Regions from separate parts of the Chryseobacterium sp. PvR013 genome, predicted to be linked through region 2. Evidence: riboswitches for the same ligand, from Rfam matches in the RefSeq annotation. Region 2 holds a riboswitch; each other region holds the start of a gene.
What was found. A riboswitch is a leader RNA that binds a small molecule or an ion and turns the genes downstream of it on or off. The one in region 2 is predicted to bind cobalamin.

Region 1 (8,145 bases), 3.0 Mb from region 2:
GGGAAGATAAGGAAGTACAAACCTCAACGCCAAACTGGCAATAATTAAAATTTCACTGCGCACTTTATAATGCAGAACAAACCATAACATAAAAGGGAATAGTAAGTAACAAACCCATTCTGTACTTAGCGACCAATAGACTACATTCAGCAGATAATCAGGATCAAAAAAACATTGTAATAATGCAGCATTAATCAGAAATCCTGCTATAGAAGTCTTCACCAAAAACAATGCAATAAAAATAACCGATACAATGTATACAGGATAAATTCTATTGATTCTTTTTTTATAAAAAACCTCTATTGTTTTATAATTCAGATTTTTAAGCTTCCCGGAATAAGAAACCGTAAGCAAAAAAGCACTTAATACAAAAAAAATATCAACTGCTACATACCCCTTTCCTACTACATCCTGAATGAATTCATTCCTGAAAAAACTAAAATGAAAAAACGCTACCCATAATGCAACAATCCCTCTAAGTCCCGTTAAAGATTTTATTTCATTTTTCATATGTAATTTCAATCGGCGATAAAGATAGAGAAAAACCTATTAGATTTCATAGGAACCGCCAGAGACTCTTTCTAGGCGAAAAATAATATGATCCGGAAAACCTTCATCCTGCTTCCCTTCATCCAAAATAAAATGATGTTTTAAAAGAAGCCCTTTCGAATTTTCATTGAACTTATGGGTAATTGCCAGAATTTCCTCTACCTTCAATTCATTAAATCCAAAATCTAAAACAGCTTTCAAAGCTTCAGACATAATGCCCTGCCTGTGATATTCGGGTAACAGTTCATAACCAACTTCTGCTGTTTTCCGGTCTTCAGAAAAATTCCAAAGGCAGATCGTTCCGATAAGATTCGGCTGATCTTTTAAAGAAATTCCCAAATAGACAGTTTGGTTGTTGCGAGTTCTTTCTTTAATGGTTAAAATAAACTGAAGGGCATCATAATTATTTTTGGGTGAGTTTCTTAGGACGAACTGATTGATCACTTCATTGCTTCGAATCCGTAAAATATCCTCAACGTGGCTTTCGTTGATATCTCTCAATAATAATCTTTGGGTTTCCAGTTTCACATTTCAAATGTAATAAAAGAATATCATCTTATTTTTAACATTCCCATCTTTTTCAGAAAAAAGTAACATCATAAATTTCAAATTCAAAGGTAATTTATTCTGTAAATCTCTCAGATATACGGAATAATCAAAATTCTCACTAAATTTGCATTGTGTATATAGATAAAGAAGATTTAGACGAATTAGAGTTTCCGCAATTGCTCGCGGAAATCTCCCCATTTGCGTATTCTCCGAAAACAAGAGAAAAAATTCTTCAACTTCGTCCAATGGAAATAGACGAGGCAGAACTTTCATTAAAAAAAACTTCGGAATATCTTTCGAGTTTTGAAAGTTCAAATGCGATTCCGTTTGATGAATATGAAGATATCGAAAGTGAGCTGAAATTGATGCTGATTGAGAATTACCGTCTTGAAAATGCTGCTTTCATCAAAATTAAAACCATCACGGAACAGATCGGAAAACTGCAGAAATTTTTCCCTACCATGCCGGAAACCTTCCCTACTTTATTAGAAGAAGTTTCTGTACTGGAATTCAGAAAAGAGATCATTGAGAAGGTAGATAAGGTTTTTAACCGTTTTGGTGAGGTAAAAAATGAAGCTTCTCCAGCTTTGAAAGGCATAAGAACTGAAATTCAGCTTGCTAAAAAAGCGATTCAGGAAAATTTCAACCGTGCTCTTACCACGTATGGACAGAGTGACTTTTTGGATGATATTCGGGAAACAATTATTGATGACCAAAGGGTTCTGGCAGTAAAATCAGGATTCAAAAAAAGGGTTGCCGGAAGAACGTTAGGAATTTCCAAGACAGGTTCCATTACTTACATTCAGCCGGATAGTGTTGTGAAGCACTATTTCAAACTCCGTGAAAATGAAGAGGAAGAGAAAAAAGAAATTGACAAAGTTCTCCGTAAACTGACTGCAGAACTGGCAGAATTTCAACCTCAGCTGTGGAGATATCAGATTTATATTTTTGACCTTGACCTTATTAGAGCCAAAGCAAAGTTTGGTGAATTGATCAACGGAGTTCTTCCGAAAATCAACCATCATAAAACGCTGAGATTAAGAGAGGCTTATCATCCTCTGTTATGGCTTAGAAATAAAGTAGAGAACAAAATAATTCATCCCCAGAGCCTTACCTTAACAGATCACAACAGGATTATCTGTATTTCCGGTCCGAATGCCGGAGGAAAATCAATTACTCTGAAAACGGTAGGACTATTGCAGCTGATGATTCAGAGTGGTATTCTGGTTCCGGTTCACCCGAAGTCTGAAATGTTTTTCTTTGAGAAAATCATGACGGATATTGGAGACAACCAGTCCATTGAAAACCATTTATCAACCTACTCATCAAGATTGAAGAAAATGTCCGGAATCATCCGTGAGGCTGATGCCAATACTCTTTTATTGATTGATGAATTCGGTACGGGTTCTGATCCTGAGCTTGGAGGTGCGCTGGCAGAAAGTTTCATGGAGTTTTTCTATGACAAAAAGAGTTTTGCCATTATTACAACTCACTATACCAATATTAAACTGGTAATAGAACAGCTTCCCAATGCCCAGAATGCAGCCATGCTCTTCAATGAAGAAACATTGGAACCGATGTATAAACTGGAAGTAGGACAGGCAGGAAGTTCATTTACGTTTGAAGTTGCAGAAAAGAATAAGATTCCAAGATTCATTATCCATTCTGCCAAGAAAAAGGTAGAGCATGATATTGTCAATCTCGATAAAACGATTGTAAAACTGCAGCAGGAAAAGTTTGAGGTTGAAAAACTGAAATCTGATCTTGCAGAAAGAAAAGAATCTGTAGAAGATAAACGTGACAACCTTCAGAAACTGAATGATCAGCTTCAGCAGAAGCTTTTCAATTTCCAGAAGCTGTATGAAGAGGAACATCGTAAGCTTCAGTTCGGGAATAAGATTGAAACATTCATTGACAGCTATACTAAGGGAAAATCCAGAAAAGATGTTGTAAAAGATTTTGTGAAGCTTCTTGAACAGGAGAAATTCAGAAAACTGGGGAATGACAAAGATGAATCAAAACGTCTGCAGGTGGTTAAGAGAAAAATTACCCAACAGCTGAAAAAAGAAGACGTTATTGAAAAAATTGCAGAAACCAATGAAAGACTGGAGGAACAGCGTAAAACCGACCGTGCAGTGTGGATGAAAATCGGGCAGCGTGTTCGTATTACGGGAAGCACCAGTGTAGGAACCATTGAAAAAATTTCACGCAATAAAGTGATTGTCAATTACGGAACTTTCAAAACAACAATTAATGCGGATGAACTTGAGAGAATTTAATTCATCTGAAATTAATGTAATGCAAATAGTAAGAGAGAGCACCTTCTGGTGCTCTCTTTTTTGATCTTTATTTCTTAATGAATTTTAATCGGATTGTATTGTCTTTATCTTTCAGCTGGATAAAATAAATTCCTTTGGGCAAATTACTAAGGTTTACTTTATGGTCAGAAACTTTTCCTTCTCCCGTTTTCTGTCCCACAGCATTATAAATTTCATAATCAGTTACGTCTGAAATTCCTGAGATATTTAAAACATCGGATGCAGGGTTAGGATAAATTTCAGGTTTTGCAGATTTCCTTGATTCTTCAACTCCAAGGGTGAGATTGAGTAAATCTACTCCATAATCTTCAACTTCTCCATAGGTAAATGTACTACAGCCATCTGCTGGCATTGTTTGACTGGAAACAATCCTCATGGTTACACCACACAATGTCACTGCTGCCAAACTTGGAATTGTAAAAACAGACACTGCCGGAGCAGCCTGAGTGATATTATTCGCCACCATAACTCTTTCGCTGGATTCAAAAATTCCGTTGGCATTAAGATCAATCCATGCCGTTACAGTGGTTGTCCCCGGAGTTCCCGTCCACGTATTGGTCACTGAAAGTGTATTTCCTGTACTTCCTATAAAAAACTTGACCTTACGGCTTACATCACTTCTGTAATCTGTATAATTGGAAGGCCCGGAATTGCTGACCATTGGAGTGGTAATTCCGGCAGAATTTACGGTCACATTGGAAATATGCATCAGGCTGGTATCTGTAGATGCACTTGCACAATAATTAAGCGTTGTTGTAAAAAATACAGGATTAGACCATGTTCCCTGTACAGTACACAATTTTACCACCTGCACTTCATAAGTTGTACAAGGCTGCAGATTAGTAATAGTATAGGAATTTTGCCCAGCTACAGGAGTAGCCACCATCCAGATAGTGGATCCAGGTATTCTATATCTGATAAAATTATTCGGAGTATTGGGATCAGCAGTCCAGGTAATAGTTCCTGAGGTAAGAGTTGTAGCAGACACCTGCACGCCAGTAGGAGCATTGGTATCACAGTAAAATAAGGGTTGGAATTCTTCTTCTACTTTGTTGTTTGCCTGAAAGCTGGAAACTCCCAAAATAAAAGAGAATACATACAGTAGTTTTTTTGTCATGTTTATTAGTTTTAAAATTCCCTTGAAAAATAAGAGATTTTTTGGAATATCTCCCAAACGACCCTATATTATTATGCTTTTTTTTATACTTTTGAAATTAATGCTGTAAAAAATACACTCTCATAGATATTCCATTTTTATTTTTACCATGAACAAAAGTTTTTCTATTCTCTGGATTTTTTATAAAAAAATAATGTTTCCAACTTTGGGATTTTCTTTATTGATTTCTTTTTTATCATCATTCAGTATTAAAAATTTTGGACTGAATTTCCTTTTAATCCTTCCCGTTCTTCACTATTTCATTTATGAATTAAGGTTTAAAAACGAATATTACTTTTATGCCAATGTAGGGTTTTCAAGAATTTCTCTTTGGGCAGGAACGATATTATCGGGGATTATTGTAAAAATTATAACATTGTTTTTATGAGCAAACTGCATGTTGATAGTCTGACAAAGTCCTTCAATGAAAGGAAAATTTTGCAGGATGTTTATATAGGATGCGAAACCGGACAGATTACAGGGCTGCTGGGCAGAAATGGAAGTGGAAAATCAACTTTATTAAAAATTATTTTCGGGGTTATCAGCGGTGATACCCAGTTTATAAAATGTGATAACAAGGTTTTAAAAAGTACTTCAGACAGAAAAAACAGAATCTCCTATTTACCCCAAGACCTTTTCTTGCCTAAATATGAAACCGTTAAAAACCTGATTCCTCTCTTTTGTAATAAAGAAAACACCAATTTGCTGTTTGCCCTGGAATTCATACAACCCCTTCTCCATGAAAAGATTAAAAATCTTTCTAAAGGCGAACAGAGAATTATTGAAACCCTGATGATCATTTACTCTGAAACAGATTTTGTTTTACTGGACGAACCATTCCACAGCCTTTCTCCAAAAGTTTGTGAAGAATTAAAGAAAATCATTCTTCAGCAGTCAAAGTATAAAGGTTTTATTATTTCTGATCACAATTACCAGGATGTTCTGGATATTTCAGACCATATATATCTGCTTTCTGACGGCCATCTAAAACAAATACAAGATTTTAAAGAACTGCAGCGGTATAATTATCTCCCGAAAAGTATTTAATTTATATATTTGGGGATCAAAAAAAATTTCATGATGACTTTTATAAATAAAGCATTCTATTTATCCGCATTCAGTATTTTATCTATAGTTTTTGTAAAAGGGCAGACAAAAGTTCCTTTTGGAGTGGTAAAAGCTGAAGAAGGATATGCCAACGTACGCGTACATAAAGATGACTACCGAAAAATTGTAGACAAGATCCGTATGCGTAAAGGAGATGTTTTTGTTTATGTAAAACCGGCTCCGGGAGAAACAGAGTGGATCTGGATCAAATATCCGGAGAAACAGGATGATGACAAGCCTTTTGTACGTTATGAAACTCTTGATAAAGAAGGAATGGTGAATAAAGGACGTATTGCCTATGTAGATCAGCTTCCCGCCTATACTCCTTCTAAATCTAAAAACGGAAGATCAATTATTTTCACAGACAATTCCGATCCTAAAATCCCTACCGCACAAAGAAGCAAAGTAGTGATTGATGTCTATCCTTCCAATGCAGGATACCGTAAAAAGGAAAAAGATGCTGAAGGAAAAATTCTTACCATTGATAAAGTAAAACCATGGGGAATAGGAAATGATCTTCCTGAAGGAATGACTGAAATCAAATCCATCAGAGTACAACAGCCCGGAAGAGGTTCTGTTTTTGTAAGAGAAGCCATCAAAAATATGTTCCAGCCTACCATGGATTTTGAGAACATTGGAGTAACTTCCCTTGACAACGATAATATTTTCCTTTATATGATCAATGGTTCAGGAGAAAACAGATATACAACTCTTTGGACAATCAAAAAAGGAAGAGTAATCAGCCAGATTATTTATCATAATCCGGAATAAATTCATTATTTTTGCACCCGAAAAAGTTTTACGCTTATTCATCATAGAAATTGGTTCTGCATCACTGCAGATTAAAAGGGAACCGTGTGAAAATCACGGACTGTCGCGCAACTGTAAGTAACTGAAATCTTTATCAAAGATCCACTGTGCGAGGCATGGGAAGGAGATAAAAGATGTTACAAGTCAGGAGACCTGCCTTTTTCTTAAACAAGTAACTTTCGCGATTTGAAGTTGTATTGATCTGATGAATTGTTTCAGGAATTTCCGAATTTCCTGTTATTATTCTGTTGTTTGATATTATTTCATTTCGCTTTAATTAATAATGAAATATGACTACAGAAGAAAGAATTGAAGCCTCCGAAACCAGAATTTTTAAAGCGGTTTTCCCAAACACAACCAATCATTATGATACCCTTTTTGGTGGTACGGCTATGCAGCTGATGGACGAAGTAGCTTTTATTACCGCTACCCGTTTTGCCAGAAAAAGAGTGGTAACGGTAAGCAGCGACAAAATAGATTTCAAAAAACCGATTCCTGCCGGAACGATTGTTGAACTGATCGGGAAAGTTTCATACGTGGGGAAAACCAGTATGAAAGTGAACGTTGAAATTTACACAGAGCAGATGTATTCGTATGAAAGAGAGAAAGCCATCGTAGGTGATTTTACTTTTGTAGCGATTGACGAATTCAAGAAACCAATCCAGATACTATAAATAAAGAATCGGGCGGCCAGAGGCCGCCCGATTCTTTTTATTTTCATTAAGGTTATTTCAACACTTTTTCTGTTTCCAGACTTCTGTTCAGTAAAAGTTCAAAAGCCTCTCCCATTTCATCCGATGCTCTACTGATGGCATTTTCAAGCATATTCCGGATTTGTTTTTCGGTAACTCCGGCTTCCGTCCAGCTTTTTCCTGTGGTATGGGAATTTAAAATAAACGGCATGATTCTGTCGATTCCACAGGCAAAAATAGCATCAGGTGTTTTCTCATCTTCAAATTCCAGCCATAGATTAAAGAATTCTGAACGCAAAGGTTCATCCAGAATTCCAAAGATCTTTTGAGCAGATGCTTTCTCTCTTTCAAACTTACCTACCATTGCTTTTTCATCAAAAATAAAAGTATCTCCGGCTTCTATCTCCACCAGATCATGAATGGAAAGCATTCTTATCACTCTCAATAGATCAATATCCGCACGGTTTTTAGCATACGGATAAAGGATCTGAGCCAGAATAATAATCTGCCAGGAATGTTCCGCCGTATTCTCTCTTCGGGAATCGTCTGCATTATAATTTCTTCGCTGTACATTTTTAAGCGCATCTACAGCCAGGATAAAATCTATCTCTTTCTGAATTTTCATCTTACTTCTTATTTCTGTTATATTGATCTGAAGGATATACCTTTATTTTGGTAATCCATTTATTATTAAGCTTTTCTTTAGTGGTTACTTTCACGCGCCCTTAAACGGTCATATCTTCCTCTTTTTCAAAGACCTTATCAAGTCCCTTATTCGGAATTACAGCATATTCTGTCGTAAAAAGATCACAGCATCCTGATTTCCCAAAAGTAATAAGGCGTTTACGTTTAGCATCAACCTCGAAAATATCAAAGGAATTGGAAGCAAGCTCCGTAAGCTCCTTACTCTTCACAAAAGCCATTCTTGTACTGTTGAATACGTATACATCATAAGAGGCAGAAC
Region 2 (8,145 bases):
AATGGTGGATGAGAGTGAGGAAGGTGAGTTTATCGCAATTGTAAACTATTCTATCATTGGACTTATTCAGCTAGAGAAAGGTCTTTCCAATGATTTTAATGAAAATAAAGAAGAAATTTTAGGTCTGTATGACAAATATGCCAATGAAGCCAAAGCTTTAATGGAAAGAAAAAATCATGATTATGGTGAGGCCTGGAGAGATATGAGAATCTCTTCCATCACAGATCTTATTTATCAGAAAGTATTACGAACCAAACAGATTGAGGACAATCAGGGGAAAACAATCGTTTCAGAAGGTCTTGATGCCAACTATTTCGATATGCTGAATTACGCTGTCTTCTGTCTGATTAAGTTCTCAGAACAAGAAAATCAATTCGAACCCAAAAATATTTAATATGCTCAAAGGTTTATTACGCTTTATTATTGCTGTTATTTTTATCCTTTCAGGCTTTGTAAAAGCCGTGGATCTGGTAGGTTTTTCTTTCAAAATGGAAGAGTATTTTGCCCCTCCGGTTTTCAATATGCCGTTTTTAGAAAAGTTTGCCCTGCTGTTTTCCATCATTGTAGTGGTACTGGAGCTTTTCCTAGGATTTATGCTGCTGCTTAAATTAAAGCTTAAATTTACCTTATCCATATTAATTGCCCTGTGTATTTTCTTTGGATTCCTGACATTTTATTCAGCGTATTTCAACGTAGTAACCGATTGCGGATGTTTTGGTGATGCTATCAAATTCACGCCTTGGCAGAGCTTCCTTAAAGATGTTGTCCTTCTTGTAGGATTGATTATACTATTTGTTCTTTACAGAAAAGAATTCCGCAAAAAAGATGAGTATGGAGTTACGGAGAAAGAGCCTTCCAATACATTTAAATATATCCTTTTAACAGTCTTTTCACTGGGAATGATCTACGTGATGGCGCAAGGAATTATGCATGAACCGATCATAGATTTCCGTGATTATAAAATAGGAACAGATATTAAAGGTGAAAAAGTAAAAATCGAAAAAAATCCTTCTGAATACAAGACTTTCTATTCTCTGAAAAATCAGAAAACCGGAGCTGTTGTAAAAGTAAATCAGGATGATTATATCAAAAAAACAGAATATTGGGCAGAAGGTTCTCCATGGAAAATTGAAGAAGGCAAGAATGAATCTGTACTAACCAAAGAGGGCTACAAGTCTGAAATTGTGAAATTTAAGATTGAAGACCCTACAGGAATGGACGCTACCAATGAGATCATTAATGCTCCGAAAGCAATTTTGGTGTTCTCTTACCATCCCAAAGATGTTCCTGCAGATCTTCTTCAGAAAGTAGAAGCGAAAGTAAAAACTCAGAAAGGAGCTCTTCTCTATGGCGTTTCTACGGAACCCAATACTTTTAAAACCATCAAAAATTTAATGATGGACGGAACTGCCATCAAAACAATAGCAAGAAGCAACCCATTTGTACTGATTCTTGAAAATGGAAAAATCATTGACAAACAGCCTGCAAAGGACTACGTTAATTAATTATAAATGATGAATGATGAATTATAAATGATAGAAGGGATAATCATAGCTCAATTATCAATTATCAACTTTAAACACTAAACTTAAACATACAACTACTCATGCAAAAATCAAATAAATCAATCGCTGGTTATCACTTATCAATGATCCTTTCTTCTGTGGACGGAGAGTTTGCTCCTGAGGAGGGAATGCTTGTACAGCAGTACCTGGCAGATGAATTCCCGTTCAGAATGAATCTTGACAATGAGCTTGAGACCCTTGCTCTTTTACAGCCTGAAGAATGGAAAGATCATTTTGAATTCCATGCAAGATGTTTCCACGAAGATTCTACAGAAGAAGAACGTATAAAGTTTGTTCAGTTTGCAAAATCACTTATTAAAGCAGATAATAAAGTAACTGAAGAAGAGCATACTTTCTATGTTTTACTAAAGAACCTTTGGGGATTATAAACGCGAAAAAAGTAAATAAATCAATATAATAAATCTTATGAGAAGAAAAATAGTTGCAGGAAACTGGAAAATGAACAAAAATGTAATTGATGCACAACAATTGATGATTCAGTTACTAAGCTATAAAAACAATAATGCTACGAACTGTGAGGTTTGGATTGCACCACCAGCATTATATTTAATGATGGCAAAAGACATCTTTGAAAAGGATGAGATCGGAGTATTTTCTCAGGATATGAGTGAGCATGAAAGTGGAGCTTACACGGGAGAAATTTCTGCAGATATGCTGGAATCTATCGATGCTACCGGTTCATTAATCGGACACTCTGAAAGAAGACAGTATCACGGAGAAACAGATTCTCACTGTAACAGAAAAATCAAATTAGCTCTTGATAAAGGCCTTATTCCTGTTTACTGTAATGGAGAAACTCTTGAACAGAGAAAAGCAGGACAGCACTTTGATGTGGTAAAGAATCAGACTGAAGTGGCTCTTTTCACACTTTCTGCTGAAGAGATCAAAAAAGTAGTGATTGCTTATGAACCAGTTTGGGCTATCGGAACAGGAGAAACGGCAACACCTGAGCAGGCTCAGGAAATCCATGCACATATCAGAAGCATCATTGCTGCCAAATATGGACAGGAAGTTGCTGATGAAATTTCAATCCTTTATGGAGGATCTGTGAAGCCAGACAATGCAAAAGAAATCTTCTCTCAGCCGGATATTGACGGAGGTCTTATTGGAGGAGCTGCTTTGAAATTAGAGGATTTCTCTAAGATTATTGAAGGTTTTAACTAATATCAAAAAAAACAGGTCCCGGATTAAGTCTGCTCCTATTGATACATAAAAACGGCGGCATCTTCGATGCCGCCGTTTTCCGTTAAAAAAATCTAATTATTGAATATCGACTACATACATCGTTCCTTTATCTACCTTCCCTGTTTTAGGAAGAATCTTAGCTTTCGGATTTCCGTTTCCATCATCCACTACTCCAAAATCATCATCATTGAAAACAGCAAGTTTATTATTTCCCAAATAAACGATCCCTTCAAACTTATCATGCTCATACCCCAGTTTTGCAACAAGATCAACAGCCAATGTTTTGGTCACAGCTTTTATTCCGGCAGTGGTAATTTCATCCCATGAGCACTGTTCCAAAGCTTTTCCATTCACTTTCATACCGTCCATAGCAGTAATATCTGTTCCGTTTACATCCGTTGCATTGCTCAGATTGATTCTGTATACTTTTTTAATTCCTCCCTGGGAACCAAAATTTCCGTCTCTTTCGATCACTAAAAATTCGTTGTTACTTAACGCCGTAATATCACAAACCGAATCCGAAGCACCTCCATCCTGTTTATATAAAAACTGCTTGGTCTGCCCTGTAATAATATCAAATGTGACAATTCTCGTTAAAGTAGTATTGGTTGCCAATGCCTTGCTTGGTACCAGCATCATCGACTGTATGGTTCCTACCAGCGTTCTTCCGTCCGGAGTAATACACAATCCTTCCATCCCTCTGTTGGCCCTTCTTTTGGCTAAAACGGCAGGTAGTTTTCTGGATCCGGTATTTACACCTATCGGGCTTATTCTTTCCATTTCTACTCCCTCTGCACTGTAATGCACAATATGCGGTCCGTATTCATCGGAAACCCAGAATGTACCGTCGGCTGCTGCTACAATACTTTCACTGTCAAGACCGTACTGATCAGTACCTAAAACATTTCCGGAAGCATCATAAGCAATTTCTCCTGTACTTCCCATTCCTACAGGATTTGGAAGACCTGTAATAGGTTGTCCTGATGGATTTTTAAGCTTAATATATTTGATAACCTCTACATTCCCGTCAGCATTAATTTTAAAATGCATAATCGTTGGCGTAAAGTTAGGTGCTAAGAACTTTTTTCCATTCTGGAAGTCGGTATTTGGACCTCTGTCTGTAATGACATAAAATTCACCTTTTCTTGTAGGGTGAGCTGCAGCTCCGGAACCAAATCCGCCGTTGATAACATCCACTCCGTTAATCGTAGCCAGTTTTGTAAATGGAAACTCCTGAGGAAGTTTGGAATAATTAATATCCTGATTCATTATTGTTGTGTCATCATCACTTTTACATGAGGCCAATACTGCCAGTACTCCAACAGACCATAGTAATTTTTTCATATGCTATTTTATGGCTGCGAATGTATAAACTGATTGTAAACTGATCTTGAATATAATGATAATTGTATTTTAACATTAGAATCTACAAAATGAATTGAATATAAACAGAAAAATTCAGGATTTAAAAATAAAACAATAACAATACAATCAAATCATTAAACAATATGAAAATCAATTTTTTAAGGATATCTGAAAAAAAATAATTCACAAAACAGACTCATCAATTTATATGATATATTTGCAGCGTTTTAAGGCTGAACAATGTTCATTAATAGGGAATCAGGTGAGAATACTATTCAAATCCTGAGCTGTACCCGCAACTGTAAACTGTTTAAACTTATAGCATAATAATCCACTGGAGGGAAATCCGGGAAGGAAGCTGTAAGATGTGAGCCAGGAGACCTGCCTTAGAATACTGACTTCAGAGAAAGAATTGTTTCTCCCCGTGAAGATAAGTTTCGGGAATAAAACTTTAAATTAATATCATGAGGAAAATTTATCTTTTTTTCTTACTGCTTTGTATGCAGCTTTTGTCGGCCCAATTTACAGAAAACGACATTAAATTTTGGGTAGGAACCGGTTCTAAAAAGGCCTATTTCATTGCAGATTTTAATGACAGCAGTACTCCCAATTCTTATGCATGGGGATACCGTTTTGATGGCAATGATTTATTGATGGAAGATCTTATCAATGCAATTGTGGCAGCAGAACCCCAAATGAACGTTGATATTCCCACAGGATATCTTTCTATTCTTAATTATAACCATCATACATCCACCATTGATGACAGCTGGATAACATGGTCCGGATCCAGTACATCCGGCATGACATGGAACAACGGTGTAGGCTATACTCCTTTAGTGGACGGAAAATGGTATGGAGTTTCATATGGCCTTGATCATTATGACATCCCTCCTTCTCCTCCTGTTCCGGCTTATAGTTCTTCATGGTTTACTCCCTCTCAGGTTACTCATTGGGTGGGAACCGGAAATAATAAAAGCCTCATAGTTATTGATTTTGGGACAGACAATGCCAATGGAAATGCCAATTCTTTTGTGTTTGGAATTAAATATAACGGAAGTATAACTGCAGAGCAGGCTCTACAGCTGGTTCAGACTCAGATTTCCTATTTTAATTTTACATCAGCGAACAATCAGATTTCTAACTTATCATTAAATTCATTTACCGGGAATACTTCCGGATCGGACAGCTGGAAATTGTATAAAGGAAAAGATTTATCAAGCTGGCAAATGAAAGCAAATCTATCTCAGGTTCAGCTGAGCAATAACGATTGGTTAGGATTAAGCTTCGGACAAAGAAGACCATTTACTCCAACTGAAGCACAACTGACTTTAGGTATTTCTTCCGTTACAAAGAAAAAATTCGGCATTTATCCAAATCCGGCCAGTGATTTTATTCAGATTGAAACTGATGAGAAACTGAAAGAAGTGAATATTTATTCTGCTACAGGACAGAAAGTAATAACTTCTCAGGAGTTGAAGATTCCTATCCGATCTTTATCCTCAGGAGTTTATTTTGTTGAGATTAAAACCAATAGTGGTTCTGTGATCCATAAGATTGTTAAAAAATAAAGAAAAGTGCCTAATTGTTGTTGTTTAATGAATGCGTGTAGAAAACCACCCCGTCAAAAATTCTTTGAATTTTTGCCACCCCTCCAAAGGATGGGAATTTTTACGTCTTTAATTGAAATATCGTCTGGATTGTAATTATTTCTGAAGTATTTCTTCATGAATAATTGCGGCTGGATTCCTACGGAATGACAAACTTTATGTATAAACCATCATTTCAATTGTGTCGTTCCGCAGGAATCCACACAGTAAATACAGCTTAAATCCATAATTAATCCTACAAAAAAAACCGCACCAGATGGTGCGGTTTCTTATGATTTTACAATCAATTATTTTTTCTCTGTAGATCTTTGTAGAACCTCATCTACCATTCCGTAACCTTTTGCTTCTTCGGAAGTCATCCAATAATCTCTGTCAGAAGATTTCTCTACCCACTCATACGTTTGTCCTGAGTGATGACCGATGATTTCATAAAGCTCCTGTTTCAATTTCAACATCTCTCTTAAGTTGATCTCCATATCAGAAGCAACTCCCTGAGCACCTCCTGAAGGCTGGTGGATCATTACTCTTGAATGCTTAAGCGCAGAACGCTTTCCTTTTTCTCCGGCAACCAATAATACAGCTCCCATTGAAGCAGCCATCCCTGTACAGATTGTTGCTACATCCGGCTTAATGATCTGCATGGTGTCATAAATACCTAAACCTGCATATACGCTACCACCAGGAGAGTTGATGTAGATTTGAATATCTTTTGAAGGGTCTGCACTTTCTAAGAATAAAAGCTGTGCTGTAACGATGTTTGCTACCTGATCATCAATCCCTGTTCCCAGGAAGATAATTCTGTCCATCATCAAACGAGAGAAAACGTCCATTTGAGCAACGTTTAATCTTCTTTCTTCCATGATGTACGGAGTAAGATTCGTTGGGCCATACATTCCCATATACTGATCGGTAACCAAACCGTTGTTTCCTAAATGTTTTACAGAGAAATCTCTGAATTCTTTTTTAATGTCCATATTTCTATTATGTATTATTTTTAACTATTCTCGAAGTTTAAATTACAATATTTATTCCTAAAATTTTATAGGACTTTTTGTCACAGAATATCAAAAAAACTGACTTAAAAACTATCTTCTTCTATCTCCATAGATTCCTTTGATAGGCGAATATTCGATGATATTACTCAATCGCATTGAAGCTTGTTTCAATAAGGTGATTTTCTTGATAAGTTCATAGTACTTTACTTCATCAGTATCCCTGTACACATCCAGCTCCTTATCTGTTTCGGTGATTAAATAATCAATATATCTGTATTTATGCAATAAAACATCTCCCTTGATCTGATCTGCCACTTTATCCCCGTAATTAGGAGGATAAATATTTCGGGAAGCCCAGTTTTCAAGCTCATCCAACGGAATTAAAGCATCTACAACCTTCGTGGTAATCTCTTCATCCATAAAAGATACAAAAAAGTTGCCACTTCTCAACTCATCTTTTTGAATTCCTTCTCTCACCTGAGTGATAATGATTTCATTGCCTTTAACTAAAAATGCATACTGCTCTTCTTCAAAATGATGAAGGATTTCTTCAATTACTGTAATCTGATATTCTTCACCTTGTTCATTTCTACGTTTCAGAATAATATCCCCAAATGCCAGCATGTGTTCTACAAGCTTATTCTCCATGAACAATACATCATACAGAAAAGGATCTTCTTTTTCCTGATTCAAAGGAACAATCTCCATCTTTGGAGCGGCTGCTTTCTCCTTCTGCTGTTGCTGTACATGATGCGTCTGATTCTGCGTAATCTGCTTCTGAACATCCAGTTCATTGAAAAGACTCTGTTCGGAAAGTCCGAACTTGTTGGAAACCTCTTTAAGGTACACCTCTCTTTTCAGGGCATTCTGTACAAAAGAAACAGATTTTACAATATCTCTGATGGCTTCAGCCTTTTTGATAGGATCATTTCCGATATCCTTTAAAAGAATTTCCGCTTTAAAATCGATGAAATCCATCGCTTCATTTTCGATATACTTTTCAACGTATTCCTGCGGATGTTTTCTGGCAAAAGAATCCGGGTCATCTCCATCAGGGAAAAGTAACACACGGATATTCATTCCTTCAGTTAAAAGCATATCAATACTTCGGAAACTGGCTTTGATACCGGCATTATCACCATCAAAAAGAATGGTTACGTTTTCCGTAAGCCTCTTAATCAGTTTGATCTGCTCTGTTGTCAAAGACGTTCCTGAACTTGCCACCACATTTTCAATTCCGGACATGTGAAGTGAAATCACATCCATATATCCTTCCACCAAAAGACAGCCATTCTTTCTTGAAATAGCCTGTTTACTCTGGTTTAATCCATAAAGGACATTGGATTTATGATAGATCTCCGTTTCCGGCGAGTTGAGGTATTTTGCAGTCTTTACATTATTCTT
Region 3 (8,145 bases), 820 kb from region 2:
TTACAAGGCTTTATTTTTGGAGAATACAGCTCTTTTTTAACTTAATATCTCACATGGCGCTACACAAATCACCCAAGGACATCTTTTGATCCCCGGAGGTGGGCAGCATGCTTCGGAACAGCTTAATGCTCCTCCGTTCGTAGTCTTCAACTGCTCTCTTGAAATTTTTTTTAAATTTTTCATAGTCAAGTCATTGGATTAAACGTAAAACTAAGGTTGGTTTCCACCACCGCATCCGTCGTAAGGCATGCATTGCCACTTACCACCGATTAAGCACAGTTGGCCGCCTCTGCAGTCAATTCCACCCTTAATTGTTTTCAATTCCTGTCTTTCGATTTTCTTTAAATTTTTCATAATAATTTAGGTTTAGTTCTATCCGAAATTAATAAATTTTTATCAACTGTTGTAGAATTATTTGAAAATATTTATTTTATTCAATAGATTGTTTGATATTTTACCTCTTTTTTTTGAAATAATGTAAGATGTAATGTGTGTAAGGAGAGGATTCAATACCGGATTTCATAAGGAATTGATTTCATTGATATAAAATCTTGTCTTGTGGCAAGTCTGGTTTCATAATGACTCGCTAATTTTGATTAAAATGTTAATCCACTAAATCTGATAATATTATGAAAAGTTTATTCAAATGCTCTGCATTATTAGTCCTGGCTATTGCTCTTACAATATCACAGCTATACGGACAAAAAGTAAAACCCTCTGAAAGTGGTTATGCTCCTGTAAATGGTATCAAAGTTTATTATGAAGTCTATGGTAAAGGAAAACCTATCGTGCTGTTGCATGGTGCCTTCATGACAATTGATTTGAACTGGGGAGAATTGATTCCCGAGCTCTCAAAAAACAGAAAAGTAATCGCTCTTGAATTACAGGGCCACGGACATACTCCGTTTTCAGAGAGGAAATTATCCCATGCTACTTTGGCCAGTGATGTTACAAAGGTAATGGACTATCTGAAAATAGATAAAGCCGATGTGGCCGGATATAGTTTTGGAGGAGAAGTAGCTTATCAGTTGGCGATACAAAGCCCGGAAAGACTGAACAAGCTGGTTATCATTTCATCAACCTATAAAACCAGCGGCTGGCTGCCTGAAGTAAATAAAGCACTTGAAGGAATGAAACCTGACCTTTTTACGAACAGCCCTCTGCATACAGCTTACAATGCCGTAGCTCCTGATAAAACAAAATGGACCAAATTTCTGGAACAGATGATGGCTTCTGCCGGACAGCCTTTCGACCTTGGTGACGGTAATATTTCTAAAATTCCGGTACCTGTTTTAATCATAGCCGGTGATAATGACGGATTGGATAAAACAGAACTTTCAAAAACCTATAAATTATTGGGAGGTGATGTTTTTGCAGATATGGGACCCATGCCAAAATCTCAATTGGCTGTTGCTCCGGGACAAACCCATGTGAGTCTGATGATGCAGACGATATTGATTCTGAATTATCTGAACGGTTTTTTAAAATAGCTTGATGATGAAGACCCAATTTGAAGCAGGAATTAATATCGCCATAAAAATTCCAAAAAATAAATATGAAAAGACGGTTTCTTTTTACAGGGATATTTTAAAACTTGATGTGGAGGAAAAGGCCATTAATAATCCAACCGTTTCCAGAACCCATGAAGTGAAATTCGGGAATAATATCATCTGGTTAGACTGTGTTGACAACTATACCCATTCTGAAACCTGGTTACAGCTTACAGTTCCCGATGTAGAAGCAGCAACCCAATATTTGCAATCAAACGGCGTGGAAACCTGTGATGAAATTGAAGAACTTCCTGAAGATATGCACTGGATTACAGATCCGGCGGGTACAGTATTTAATTTGCAGCAAAAGAAATAAACTAAGGTATTTTTAATATCTTTAGCCATCAAATTATTAAAATATTCCCATGCAGACGAAACCATTCACTTTTATTGTAACACTCTTTTTTCTGGTAGTAAGTGTAAGTGTATTTTCTCAGAAAACGGCTACCTTAAATTCTTTATTGGACAAGAATTCAGAATTTATATTTCCGCAGACTCCCGATAAAATATCAAAAGCACTGAACATAAAAACTGTTTTTTATGAAGATGCCAATGAAGAAAAATATGCAAAATGGCCAATGAAGACAGGATTAGAACTCTATTGCAGTCTGGGTAAAGATCATGCGGTTAATGAAATGTTTTTTACCACTTCAGACAACAAACCTGTAGTTGTTGAAGGACTGCCTTTCGGTCTTATCCTGAATAAAAGTACATTGCAGGATAGTAAAACAAAGTTCGGTAAATACAATGCCAAGACGCAAAAACTGGGAGCAGACAGTGAATTTCCTGGAGGATCAAAATTGGTTTTTAAAAAAGGAAAACACTATGCAACATTGCTGTTTGACAATAAAAATCTTCTCAAATCATTAGGCCTTACAACTGCGCTTATTGATCCGGCAGCGAATTAATGAATAGAAAATCATAATCATAGTAAATCCGTTATTCTTTGACGGATTTTTTTATTTACCGGAAGGAGAGTGGTTGATAAAATATACTCAACGGGAAAAATCCTTCATTTATTTCTTTATTTCCTTAGTTCATTGTTTTCTGATTGAATGGTAAACAGGGTTGCCATAGCTTTGACCTATCAAAAACAAAACAAGTAACAAATAACATTATGAACAGGGAATTAATTTTTTTAAGAACATTTGCCTTTGCAGCGGTCATTGGAATTGTATTTTTAACAGCTTCCGCTTTTAAAACAGACGGAAATCAGAAATTTACCGAAATAGATGTGGAAAGAATCAATATTGTAGAAAAAGACGGTACGGTAAAAATGATCATTACCAATGTGGATAAATTTCCTACAGGGGAAGATAAAATAAATGGCAGTCCTACCAATAAAACGAGAAAAAAACGTTCAGGTATGCTCTTCTTCAATGAAGACGGAATTGAATGTGGAGGCTTTATTTATGACGGACAGAAAAATCAGAATGGCCACAGTTCGGGATTGTCTCTTACCTATGATCAATATGATGGTGATCAGGTCATGCAGATTTTAACCCAGGATTATAAGAAAGGAGATAAGCGAGTGGTGTCTAGCGGACTTTATTTTAATGATCGTCCATCAAAAGAATCACAACTCAGAACGGGACAAATTATGGCAGAATTGAATCAGATAAAAGATCCGGATGCCGCTCAGAAAAAATACAAAGAATATGAACAGCAGGGACTGATTGGAGGTGCACCAAGAATGATGCTTGGAAAAACCAAAGATGAACATAACGGACTGTTCTTATTTGACAGTAAGGGGAAGCCAAGAGCCAGATTCTGTGTCGATAAAAATAATGAAGCAAAACTGGACTTTTTAGATGACAACGGAAATGTTACCTCATCATTTCCGGAAAAGAAAAAATAATAATACAAAAAACAGCCCTGTAAAAATATAGGGCTATTTTTGTAAAAAAATCCCTTTATAAAACTGATGAAAACCATTTTGAAACAGATGCATCAAAACAGATACTTCCTTCTGTTCATTCTGTTGTTTGCCTATGTACAGTCTATTCACACCCGTATAGGAATAAGACGAACACTGGACTGGTATATTTTCACTCCTGAAGCGGCAGTTGTTACCCTTATTAGTGCCTGTATCCTGTTTTTTGTCATTGATTTTTTCATTAAAAACTGGCGAAAGTCATCAACGTTTAGTGTAGCAGAAATGCTGAAAATATTCAGTTTTTCCCTATTAACCTACCTTTTGGTGATGAAAATAATTGGTTTTTTGATTGCTGTTGCTTTTGGAAAAGTGGAGAAAAATTTCAATCAGGAAGTTGTTATTCTTTCTACCTTTTCAGATTTGATAGGAGGGTTTATTTATGGAAGTTTTTTCCTCGCATACCGTTACTACAAAAAGAATACGGAATATCAGAAACAATTGGCTCTTTATGATCATGCCCTGTCTGAAAGTAAAATTAATCAACTGAAAACACAGCTTAATCCTCATTTTTTATTCAATAATCTCAACATTCTGGATCAGTTAATAGAAGAAGACAAATACAAAGCATCGGATTTCCTCAATGAATTTGCAGAGATATACCGTTATGTTTTAGAGGTTTCTGATAAAAAGACCGTGTTTGTAGAAGAAGAACTGGCATTTGCAGAGAAATATTTTAATCTGATACAGTATAAATATGGAAGTGCTTATTCATTAAAAATAAATCATATCAGATCATCAGGGAGGATCATTCCGCTTTCCCTGCAATTGCTGCTTGAAAACGCCGTTCAGCATAATCTGGGAACAGCTGTAAATCCTGTTTTGATCACCGTAGAAATAGATAAAGAAATCACCGTTTCCAATACCAGAATACCCAAGCGAAACAGTAAAAAGACTTCAGGAAGAGCACTCAGTAATCTTAAGGAGCAATATACGCTGTTAACGGATCGGCAGGTAGAAATTATAAAAACAGAAACAGAATTTTCAGTAGTCATTCCCATAATTCCAGCATAAAATATGATAAAAGTTGTAATCATCGAAGACGAAATTCCGGCAAGAAACAAATTAAAACGTTTCATCAGCGAGCTGGAAAGACCCGTGGAAATTGTTTCGGAAATAAGTACTGTAGAAGAAGCCATTGCTTTTCTTAAAAACTCAACGGTTGACCTGATTTTTTCTGATATTGAATTATTAGATGGAAATGCCTTTGAAATCTATGATCAGGTGAATATTTCATGTCCGGTTATCTTCACTACCGCGTATGACAGTTTCTGGATGAATGCTTTTGAAAGCAACGGGATTGAATATCTTTTAAAACCATTTTCGCAGAGCCGTTTTCAAAAGGCTTGGGATAAATTTATTCTATTGGGAAATACAGCATCAGAGCCGGAGGATGTTTGGGTAAAACTTCAGCAAATACTAAATAACAGCCCTGTGGAGAAAAGCTATAAGAAACGATTTTCGGTCAGCTCACATCAGGGAATCTATTTTATCAATACGGAAGACATTACTTTCTTTGAAGCGGAAGAAGGGATTGTCTTTGCTTTTGATACAACAGGAAAAAAACACCTGTTGAATGAATCTACTCTGAAAGAAATTGAAACCCAGCTCAATGCTTCAGATTTTTTCAGGATCAACCGCAGTGCACTCGTCCAGAAAAAGCATATTGAAAGAATAGAACGTTACAATAAGAATACACTTTCCGCCCAGATAAAAGGTCAGAAAGATCATTTTATTACAAGCCAGAGCAATACATCTGCTTTCAGAAAATGGATTGAAGAATAAAACCGGTTTCCTGTTCAATTAAATGGTAAGTCCATGGTTGTTTTTCACTTCAGCCATGACAAATGTACTGTGGGTACTCCCGATGGAATCTACAGATCCCAGTTTATTAAATACGAAATCCTGGTAATGTTTCATATCTCTTACCTGAACTTTCAGAAGGAAATCAAAATCTCCGGAAATATTGTAGCATTCGGCAACTTCTTCAATCTCCAGAATTTCTTTTACAAAGTCATAGCCTACAGATCTGTCGTGAATTTTAAGCTTGATTTGGCAGAAAACGGTAAATCCGCGGTTGAGTTTTTCAGCATCCAGAACGGCTGCATATCTTTTAACAAACCCTTCCTGTTCCAGCCTTTTTACTCTTTCAAAAACCGGTGAAGTAGAAAGGTTCACTTCTTTAGCAAGTTCTTTAACGGTCAGTTTGGCATTTTTCTGGAGCAGCCTGAGCAGCTGTAAATCCTTGTCATCGAGTTGTTCCACAGAATATTATTCTTTTAAATGATTAAAACAATCAAATATATAGAATTATATGCTTTTATTTTTATTTTTAAAAGTTTATTTTGCTTAATTTTTCCTTATTTATTGTTCTTTTATTCTGTATTGCTAATTTTACACAAAATTAAAAACTTTTACTGGAAGCAATTGTTAAAGGTAAAAGTACAGTTCTTTATAGATACTTCATCAAACAGGAAAGGTTTTACTGAAGGTAGATTAATAGGGAATCGTGTGCAAATCACGAGCTGTCGCGCAACTGTAAGTAACACACCAAAAGTTTCTGTCTTGGTATATCCACTGCCAAAAGCGGGAAGGATGACGGAAACTGTTACAAGTCAGGAGACCTGCCTTTACTGAATTGACAATGCTTTCGCGGGCTGAAGCTTTTGGGTCATACAGATGATAGATCAGATTCATGTATTTTTCTTTCTGAAGGAAATACACTGTCTGCTATGTCATTACTTTCCTGAAACTTTTTCCGCTAAAACATAACGAAGCATTTTAAAGCACTTTCCTATTAAGTTTAATTAAAAAGTTTAAAAAATGCAAACTCACATTCTGGGCTATCCGCGTATTGGTAGCAAAAGAGAACTCAAAAAAGCCTGCGAACAATATTGGTCAGGTAAAATTCTTTTGGAAGAACTTCTGAATACAGGGAGAACTCTCTGTAATCAAAACTGGAATATTCAGAAAGAAGCCGGTATAGATCTTATCCCGTGCAACGATTTTTCCTATTATGATCAGGTATTGGATATGAGCCTTGTAGTAGGAGCAATTCCTTCACGTTACCATGAGGTGGTGCTTAAAAAGAACAACTCTGAGCTGGATCTTTATTTCGCGATGGCAAGAGGATACCAGAAAGAAGGGCTGGACATTACAGCAATGGAAATGACCAAGTGGTTCGATACCAACTATCACTACATTGTCCCGGAATTTTATAAAAACCAGCAATTTAAATTAAGCTCAGATAAAATTTTCAATGAATTTGCCGGAGCAAAACAGGCGGGTATCAATGCAAAACCGGTAATTATCGGGCTTGTTACTTATCTGTTATTAGGAAAAGAAAAAGAAGAAGGATTTGATAAACTGGATCTGGCTGGAAATCTTCTTTCTGTATATACGGAAATTTTAACCAAACTTCAGGAGCAGGGTGCTGAATGGATCCAGTTTGATGAACCTTTTCTGGCTCTGGATTTAACTGAGAAAGCAAAAGAAACCTATCTTTCTGTGTATTCAGAAGTAAGAAAACGTTTCCCGAAACTGAAATTCATTGTTGCCACTTATTTCGACGGATTAAAAGATAATGCATCGCTTGCTGTTTCGCTTCCGGTGAATACTTTGCATATCGATTTGGTTAGAAATCCGGAACAATTGGATGATATTCTGAATCGTATTCCGGAAAACCTAAGTCTTTCGTTAGGAGTAATTGATGGCAGAAATATCTGGAAAAATGATTTTGAAAAGTCATTGTCTTTCATCAGAAAAGCTGTTGACAAATTAGGCTCTGAAAGGATTTTGATTGCACCGTCATGTTCATTGCTTCATTCTCCTTGCGATCTTGATTTTGAAACGAACCTTAACCCTGAGATTAAAAACTGGCTTGCTTTTGCTAAACAGAAAGTAGAAGAACTGGTGACGCTTAAAGAACTGGTTTCAGGAACGGAAAAAGAACACATTCTTGAAGTATTTGAAGAAAATAAAAAAGCCATTGAAAGCAGAAGAACCTCTTCTCTTATCCACAATGATCAGGTAAAACAAAGATCAAATGCGGTCACTGAAAAAGATGCACAAAGAATAAATGCCTTCAAAACCCGTAAAGAAGAACAGCAGCAAGTCCTGCAGCTTCCTTTGTTTCCCACTACAACAATCGGGTCATTCCCGCAGACAACAGAGGTAAGAAGCTGGAGAGCTAAATTCAAAAAAGGAGAACTTACCGCGGAGCAATACGATATTTTATTAAAAGAAGAAACTCAGAGAACCATTCGCTGGCAGGAAGACATCGGCATTGATGTATTGGTGCACGGAGAATTTGAGCGTAATGATATGGTAGAATATTTTGGAGAACAGCTGGAAGGATTTATGTTCACCAAAAACGGATGGGTACAGAGTTACGGAAGCCGTTGTGTAAAACCTCCTGTGATCTTTGGTGATGTTTCCCGCCCGACTCCTATGACGGTGTATTGGTCTCAGTATGCCCAATCTCAAACGGAAAAATGGGTAAAAGGAATGTTGACGGGTCCTGTGACGATTTTACAGTGGTCTTTTGTACGTGATGATCAGCCTCGTTCAGAAACGTGTAAGCAGATTGCACTGGCAATCCGTGATGAAGTAGTGGATCTGGAAAAAGCCGGAATCAGAATTATTCAGATTGATGAACCTGCT
Region 4 (8,145 bases), 1.1 Mb from region 2:
TCATTGCATTCCTGAAAACATTATCAGATAAAAGTTTTATATCCAATCCAAAATTTGCAGAATAATTTATAGAAAACATGAAGAAGATTATAGTAATAATAAGTTTAATCCTGTTTGGGCAATATCAGGCAAAAACCATCAGAGATAGCGCATATATAGCTCCGGACAGCTTTAGCAGATTTGATTTTGATGATGATTGTGATGCCTGTGGCTGTGCTGCAGGAAACGGTTCTTCCGGCTTTGAGTCTTTATTGAATCCACAGTTTATCGGAATCAAATACTTTGCCCAGCATTACAAAGCAAAAGAAAACCTATTTGTGAAAGATCTTACACAGGATCAGTATTTCAATACCTTACAGCTTTGGGGAAAGATTCCTTTAACTAAAAAACTGAGTGTATATGCAAGTCTGCCATTCCATTTCCATGAAAAGAAAACCCAACAGGGAGATATCAAAATCAATGGAATCGGGGATCTTAACCTGATGGGAATTTATCAGCTGATGAGTTCTAAAGATAATTTTCACCACTTAAGCGGAGGGTTGGGTGTGAAAATCCCTTTGGGGAAATTCGATGAGAAAGGAGCTTCCGGCGTTAATCCGAGTTTTCAGCTGGGAACAGGAAGCTGGGATTATCAGGCCGCTTTGAATTATAAGTTTCAGAAAAATAAAGTGGCTGTGTTGGTGAATACAGATTATACCATCAAAACGGAGAATAAGAAAAATTACCGATTTGGAAACCAATGGAACTATGCAGCGACGGGATTTTATCAGGTTGCAGGAAATGAAAAATCCATTTTTTCAGTGAAAACCGGAGTTCAGGGAGAAGTGTATGCCCAGAACAAACAGTTTGATGAAGCGCTGCCCAATACTGCCGGAAGCGCTTTGTATGGAAAGTTAGGATTTGAAGCCTCCTATAAAAGGCTGAGTTTGGGAAGTGAACTCATGCTTCCTATGTATACCCATCTGGCAGGAGGTGATATCGAAGCAAAATCAAGATTCAGTATTTTCCTGAATATTGGGATTTAAATAAAAACCCTTTTGAAAATCATGTTAAAGCTCCTTCGGGAGCTTTAATTGTTTATGAATCATTATTTTAATTGGGGGTTAGGAATAATTTTTTATCTTTGCCGGAATTTGGTGAGCCCTAAAAAGCTCTTAAAAGGGAATCCGGTGAAAATCCGGAACAGACCCGCTGCTGTAAGCTCCGCACCAAGGTTTTTGAAGAATATATCCACTGTTTTTTAATGGGAAGGATTTCAAAAATGGAGTAAGTCAGAAGACCTGCCAGAAAATAATCGTTTGACGCTTTCGTGGAATAAAGCTTAGGACATCAATGATTCTGTGCAGTGACAGCTGTGCTTTGTCGTTGCTTTCTTATATCCATTAGCGTCTTCATTATCCTAAATGAGCTAATGGCGGCAAAACAAACTACTTCTGCAATTCATAAAGCTGTTTTCACAATACTGGTGATCACATCTCAACTTTTATATTCTCAAAAAAAGAAAAATGACACTCTGAAGGAGGAATCCATCAAGGCGATTAGTCTTTATAAAAAGAATTTTAAAGAAATTATTCCGGCACAAACCCTGCAAGGTGAGCAGCTGGAAAGACTGAACAGCCATTCAGTTGCAGATGCTTTGCGGTATTTTTCCGGAGTTCAGATCAAAGATTATGGAGGGTTAGGGGGTTTGAAAACCATTAATATCCGCAGTATGGGAAGCCAGCATGTAGGTGTTTTCTATGATGGAATTCAATTGGGAAATGCTCAAAACGGGCTGGTAGATCTCGGGAGATATTCATTAGATGATCTGGAAGAAATATCATTGTATAACGGGCAGAAAAGTGAAATTTTCCAACCTGCAAAAGACTTTGGCTCTTCGGGATCGATCTATCTGCAGCCCAAAACACCTGTATTTAAAGGAACAAGAAAAACCAATCTCGTAATAAGAGCAAAAAGTGCGTCCATTGATCTTTTCAATCCATCATTCCGTTTGGAACAAAAAATATCAGACAGAGTTTCTGCCAGTTTCAGTGGAGAATTCATGCAGAGTGACGGGATTTACAGATTTCGGTATGCCAAGAAATATCCCGATGGCCAGCAGGCTTATGATACCATCGCAAAGAGACAGGATTCAGATATCAGGGCAAAACGTTTTGAAACGTCTATCAATGGCACTTTAAATAACGGAAGCTGGAATATCCGTGGCTACGGTTATATTTCAAACCGTGGGATGCCGGCACCTATCGTTAACGGCCGTTTTGGTGGAAGAGGAGCGAGACTTTCTGACGAAAATTATTTTGTACAGGCCAATCTGAGAAAAAAACTGTTCCCAAAATTTGAAACACAGCTGAAAGCAAAATTCGCCTACGATTATACTCATTTTATGGATACGGTTCGTTCGCAGTCTATTATTCATACCGATAATACCTATATCCAAAGAGAGCTCTATCTTTCCTCATCCAATATCTATTCTATCACACCCAATTGGGATGTGAGTCTGAGCGGAGATTTTCAATATAATAATCTTGATGCTAATCTTGATAACTTTTCTTATCCTACACGGTATACCACATTGGTGGCATTGGCAACAACCTATCAGTGGAACAGGTTCAAAATTCTGGGAAGCCTTTTAGGAACTTTTACGTTTGAAGAAGTAAGAAAAAACAAAAGACCCGGAGACAGCAGAGAATGGACACCAGCCGTATTTATGAGTTATCAGCCTGAGATCATTCCTGAGCTTACACTTAGAGCTTTCTATAAACGAATTTTCCGACTTCCCACTTTCAATGATTTATATTATACCAATATCGGAAATACCTATCTGAAACCGGAATTTACCAATCAGTATGACGTAGGATTTACTTATCAGAAGAATTATACCAACCATTTCTTTAAAAGCTTTTATGCTAAAGTAGATGGTTACTACAACAAAGTACAGGATAAAATTGTAGCAGCCCCTAACGGAAGTATGTTCCGCTGGCTGATGATGAATCTTGGAATGGTTGAAATCATTGGAGCGGATGTGAATATTCAGACTGAAATGCAATTAGGAAAGGTAAAGCTAAGGCCATTGCTCTCTTACACGTATCAAAGCGCAAGAGATATAAGTGATCAGGAAGACACCTTTTATCGTAATCAGATTCCTTATACCCCATGGCATAGCGGATCATTCAGTTTGATGGCAGATTATAAAGACTGGAGTTTCAATTACAGTGCGATGTATGTAGGAGAAAGATATGATGTGAATCAGGACAATATTCAATACAATTATGTACAGCCCTGGTACACTCACGATTTGTCTGTTCAGAAAAAATTCAATTGGGCGAATCACCAATTTAAAGTGAGCCTTGAAATGAATAATATTTTCAATCAATACTATGATGTTGTCATCAATTATCCGATGCCTGGAAGAAATTTTAAACTTATTCTAAACTTCACTTTATGAGAAAACTAAACTTTTATTTTTTATTTCTGGTATTAGCTTTTCTTACTTCATGCCGTACAGATGATATTATTGTCCGTCAGGAAGTGGTAGAAGGACTTCCTTCAGAAAATACAGCAATAAAAGGTTTTTATATGCTGAATGAAGGGAATATGGGAAGCAATAAATGTACGCTGGATTTTTTTGATTACACCAAAGGAACCTATTACCGGAATATCTATGCTGAAATCAATCCGAATGTGGTAAAAGAGCTTGGAGATGTAGGAAATGATATCAAAGTTTATGGAAGCAAACTCTATATCGTTGTCAATGTTTCAAACAAGATTGAAGTGCTGGATGCCAAAACCGCTAAACGCATTACTTCTATTCCCTTACAAAACTGTAGATATTTAACCTTCAAAGGAGGGAAAGCTTATGCCAGTAGTTATGCAGGTCCTGTAGCCATTAATCCCAAAGCACCAAAAGGAAAAGTAGTGGAGATTGATACCACTTCTCTTTCTATTCAACGTGAGGTGGTGGTGGGATATCAGCCGGAAGAAATGGAAATTGTAGGCAATAAGTTATTTGTTGCCAATTCCGGAGGATACAAAGCTCCCGATTATGACAATACGGTTTCTGTAATTGACCTGAGCACTTTTACTGAAATCCAAAAACTAAATGTTGCCATCAATCTTCACCACATTAAAAAGGACAATTATGGAGATCTGTATGTAAGCTCAAGAGGAGATTATTATAACGTTCCTTCAAGCCTTTATTTAATTGATGCAGCCACAGGAGCTGTTAAAAAAGATTTCCATCTCTCAGTCAGTGAAATGACAATCGTTAATGATAAACTCTATTTCTACGGAAATGAATTCAACTACAATACCCACAGCTATAAAAAAACATTTGGAATCATTGATGTGAAAACAGAAGAGATTATTGCCAACAAAATTTTTGACAAAGAATACGAAACTGCCATTAAAACACCTTACGGCATAGCAGTAAACCCCATCACAGAAGATATCTACATCACAGATGCCCGAAATTATGTATCCATGGGATTTGTGTATTGCTTTGATAAAAACGGACACTTTAAGTGGAAAACGGAGGGAGGAAATATTCCTGCCCACTTTGCTTTTTTATACAAATAATCAAACTTTAAAAAATGAACAGAAATACCTTTACCTATTTAAAAATCGGATTTTTATCAGTTTTCCTCGTAGGAGTGATAGCCTGCAAACATGATGATGAAGATGAATTTACATTTAACGGTCTTGATGATTCCTATTCCATTGAGCGTTTTAAAGTTTTGAGTATTCCTACCCATGCATCAGGATCGGTTACATGGAGCATTAATGATTCTATCATTTCTCAAAATTCAGAACTTGAATTTATCAGTCCGGACGCAGATGCGTATCCTCTGACTTTGAAGATCAACAATAAAGGGAAGGAGCAGATTTATCATTCTAAAATAATCGTTACCAAAGAAAAAACACCTTATAGTAAATATATTTCCAAAGTATTAGAATTCCGTCCTGCTGTAGGACAGTTCATGAATGAAATTCCGGAATATATACCTGGAAATACTGCTGCGAATATGCTTCAGAAAGCAAATGAATCATTGGTAGGAGGGAATTCTACGATGATCAGCCTCGGAGGATATGGCGGTTATGTCGTTTTCGGTTTTGATCATACAATTCCCAATCTGAATGGAAGAGATTTTAAAGTGCTTGGAAATGCATTCTTTGGAAATGATGCTAATGATCAGCGTTCAGGATCTTGTGAACCAGGAATTATTATGGTGGCCTACGACAAAAATAAAAATGGGAAACCCGATAATGATGAGTGGTACGAAATTGCAGGCAGCGAATATTTCAAAAATACAACCGTAAAAGATTATAGCATAACGTACCATAAGCCTAATGAAAATAAAGTTCCTGTACCCGGGACCGAATTCTGGCTGACTGATGTAGAATATATCAAGTGGAATGATAATCTGGGGAATCAGGGATTTAAAACAAAAAATACGTTTCATGCACAAAGCTATTATCCTTTATGGTTTACAGATCCTTCTTACAGTTTTTCGGGAACCAGACTGGCAAATAACTTCTTCGATCAGAGCGGTGACGGATCCTATTGGGTAGGAAAATCATATGAATTCGGATATGCGGATAATGCTCCGAATACGGATGATGCCTCCAATATTGATATTTCCTGGGCGGTAGACAGAAGTGGAAAATATGTGAAACTTCCGGGAGTCGATTTTATGAAAATATACACAGGAGTTAATCAGGAAGCTGGCTGGCTGGGAGAAGTTTCTACAGAAGTGGCGGGAGCTTACGATTTACACTTCAAATAATAAGTCAATAATACAATCTATTTAAATTAATAAAAAATGAAAAAGTTTTATCTTTTTATGATGCTTTTTCTGTTTGCATGCTTATCAAATGCACAGATAAAAGTTCAGGGTGTACCCAGAAATGATATTTCAGGGATCAGTAAGCTTAATACCACTACAATCAGTTTTTCTGATATTCAGTATTGGGTAGGATCAGGTACCAACCAGGCTGCTTTTGTAGTACAGTGGAACGATGGCAAAAACCCTGATGCAATGGTTTGGGGATTCAAATGGAACGGAAATGCTACAGGTGAAGATATGCTGAAAGCTATTGCTAAAGCAGACCACAGATTATATACACTGCTTTATCAGGGAACGCAGTTTGGATCCGCTGTTGGAGGAATAGGATTTGACCTGAATGGGCAGAATACCAATGCACTGATCAAAAGCGGAAATGCCACTTATCCACTATATCCGGTAAATGGCTTTGTGAATACTACAGCTTATGATTTTGACAGCTATACGATTGTAGATGCTGCTAATGATCACTGGCAGTCAGGCTGGACCGTGAACGGATACTGGGCATATTGGGTAAAGAACCCTGCGGATGCCGATTTTGGATATTCTAGTGTGGGAGCTTCTTCACGTGTTTTGGAAAACGGTTCATGGGATGTTTGGAATTTTAATGTAGGATTTAATGAAACTCCTATTTCTTCTACCATCACTCCGGTTTCTCCTTATGTGGCTTCCAATAACTTTACCAATGGATATTTCATGGTGAACGAAGAATGGTTTGGCCATACCAATGGTTCCGTAAACTTCATTGACAATAACGGGCAGATCAACTATCGTGTATACAGCAATGCAAATAATAATCAGGCTTTCGGTGCCACTACACAATACGGAACAATCTATGGTGATAAATTCTATTTCGTGTCAAAACAAGCTGCTGATGGAGGAGATACTCAATATACACCTGGAGGAAGATTGGTTGTAGCCAATGCACAGACCATGCAGAAAATTGCCGGATTCAACAATATCGGAGGTGGTGATGGTAGATCATTTGTGGGAGTAAACGAACATAAAGGATATATCGGTACTTCTACAGGAATTGTTACTTTCAATATTGATAATTTACAGGTTGGTTCTTTAATTACCGGAACGGGTGGAACGGGACAGATCGGAAATATGATCCGTACTTCACAATATGTATTTGCGGTGAAACAAGGAGTAGGGATTTTAGTCATAAATCCTAATACAGATACCGTAGTAAGTACTATTGCCGGAGGTTTCTACTCAGTTGCTCAGGCTAAAGACGGAAGTATATGGGGAATTCAGGATCAGAAGCTGATCAGCATCAATCCTACTACTTTTGCAACACAGGTTTACAATATCCCAACAACAAAATATATCGGTGACTGGGGAGCATGGAATGCAGGTAAATTTTCAGCAAGTAACAAAGAAAATGCTTTATACTGGATCAATTCAATCAGCAGCTGGAGTTCAGGAACACAGATTGTAAGATTCGATGTTACTACAAAAACATTTAACGAAAATTTTGCTGCAATCCCAGGGCAGACAGGGCAATTTAAGCAAATTCCTTACGGTGCGGCGCTTCGTATAAATCCTGTTACCGGAGAACTGGTTCTGAATACAACGGAAAGCGGATATGGAGCTCATTATCAGAAAAACTGGATTCATACCTATGATATGACCGGAGCTCTTATCAATACAAAAACACTGAACGATTATTATTGGTTCCCTGCATTGACAGTATTTACCAACAATTCCGTTCCTGTTGTAAGCAACGTTTTACCTTCACAGATTACAGCTGGGAATACCACAACCGTTGATCTGAAATCAATAGTTTCTGATGCAGATAACATGGCGGTATCTGTGGTAAAAACTATAAAATCAAACAGTAATCCTACGGTCGTTTCTGCTGCTATTAACAATAGTGATGAATTGGTTCTGACGCCGCTTGTTTCGGGGACATCTGATATTGTGATCAGCTTTAACTCAAATGGTAAGCTGGTAGAAAAGACAATTACGGTAAACAGTATCACATCAACTTTAGCTACAGCTGAGGTGAAAAAACTGGAATTCAGTATTTATCCGAATCCTGTAACTGATATTCTTATGATTAAAACTCAGGAGAAAATTCAGAATGTTTCTATGTATGATGCTTCAGGCAGAGTAGTGAATGCACCACTGAATAACGGACAGATCAATGTAAGCTCACTTCCAAAAGGTATTTATATTTTGAAAGCTGTGACAGATAAAGCTGTATATCAGCAAAAAGTAATCAAAAACTAATAGTATTTTAGTTCGTAATCTTGTTAATAAAACCCCTGATCAGTTTTGATCAGGGGTTTTTATTTAT

Region 1: another riboswitch for cobalamin. It lies ahead of JOE44_RS23745 (acyl-CoA thioesterase); the one in region 2 lies ahead of JOE44_RS10050 (T9SS type A sorting domain-containing protein).
Region 3: another riboswitch for cobalamin. It lies ahead of metE (5-methyltetrahydropteroyltriglutamate--homocysteine S-methyltransferase); the one in region 2 lies ahead of JOE44_RS10050 (T9SS type A sorting domain-containing protein).
Region 4: another riboswitch for cobalamin. It lies ahead of JOE44_RS15175 (TonB-dependent receptor); the one in region 2 lies ahead of JOE44_RS10050 (T9SS type A sorting domain-containing protein).

What each region holds. Positions count from the first base shown of each region.
Region 1 covers NZ_JAFIBT010000001.1:5,222,636-5,230,780, reverse strand. Annotated here, with positions in the region: gene JOE44_RS23775 (acyltransferase) at 1-510, opposite strand, end outside; gene JOE44_RS23770 (GNAT family N-acetyltransferase) at 550-1,077, opposite strand; gene JOE44_RS23765 (DNA mismatch repair protein MutS) at 1,230-3,377, shown strand; gene JOE44_RS23760 (GEVED domain-containing protein) at 3,445-4,533, opposite strand; gene JOE44_RS23755 (ATP-binding cassette domain-containing protein) at 4,957-5,619, shown strand; gene JOE44_RS23750 (hypothetical protein) at 5,650-6,450, shown strand; cobalamin riboswitch at 6,485-6,665, shown strand; gene JOE44_RS23745 (acyl-CoA thioesterase) at 6,780-7,163, shown strand; gene JOE44_RS23740 (HD domain-containing protein) at 7,216-7,806, opposite strand; gene JOE44_RS23735 (hypothetical protein) at 7,907-8,145, opposite strand, start outside.
Region 2 covers NZ_JAFIBT010000001.1:2,235,455-2,243,599, forward strand. Annotated here, with positions in the region: gene JOE44_RS10025 (DUF1599 domain-containing protein) at 1-394, shown strand, start outside; gene JOE44_RS10030 (BT_3928 family protein) at 396-1,505, shown strand; gene JOE44_RS10035 (TerB family tellurite resistance protein) at 1,607-1,954, shown strand; gene tpiA (triose-phosphate isomerase) at 1,992-2,750, shown strand; gene JOE44_RS10045 (esterase-like activity of phytase family protein) at 2,847-4,115, opposite strand; cobalamin riboswitch at 4,350-4,540, shown strand; gene JOE44_RS10050 (T9SS type A sorting domain-containing protein) at 4,601-5,707, shown strand; gene clpP (ATP-dependent Clp endopeptidase proteolytic subunit ClpP) at 6,034-6,720, opposite strand; gene dnaG (DNA primase) at 6,832-8,145, opposite strand, start outside.
Region 3 covers NZ_JAFIBT010000001.1:1,414,023-1,422,167, reverse strand. Annotated here, with positions in the region: gene JOE44_RS06445 (hypothetical protein) at 37-183, opposite strand; gene JOE44_RS06440 (alpha/beta hydrolase) at 630-1,490, shown strand; gene JOE44_RS06435 (VOC family protein) at 1,495-1,866, shown strand; gene JOE44_RS06430 (hypothetical protein) at 1,916-2,458, shown strand; gene JOE44_RS06425 (hypothetical protein) at 2,668-3,408, shown strand; gene JOE44_RS06420 (histidine kinase) at 3,475-4,497, shown strand; gene JOE44_RS06415 (LytTR family DNA-binding domain-containing protein) at 4,501-5,268, shown strand; gene JOE44_RS06410 (Lrp/AsnC family transcriptional regulator) at 5,287-5,748, opposite strand; cobalamin riboswitch at 5,944-6,130, shown strand; gene metE (5-methyltetrahydropteroyltriglutamate--homocysteine S-methyltransferase) at 6,307-8,145, shown strand, end outside.
Region 4 covers NZ_JAFIBT010000001.1:3,317,597-3,325,741, reverse strand. Annotated here, with positions in the region: gene JOE44_RS15185 (cytochrome c peroxidase) at 1-65, shown strand, start outside; gene JOE44_RS15180 (transporter) at 78-1,025, shown strand; cobalamin riboswitch at 1,118-1,303, shown strand; gene JOE44_RS15175 (TonB-dependent receptor) at 1,412-3,445, shown strand; gene JOE44_RS15170 (DUF5074 domain-containing protein) at 3,442-4,575, shown strand; gene JOE44_RS15165 (cell surface protein) at 4,590-5,783, shown strand; gene JOE44_RS15160 (DUF5074 domain-containing protein) at 5,820-8,078, shown strand.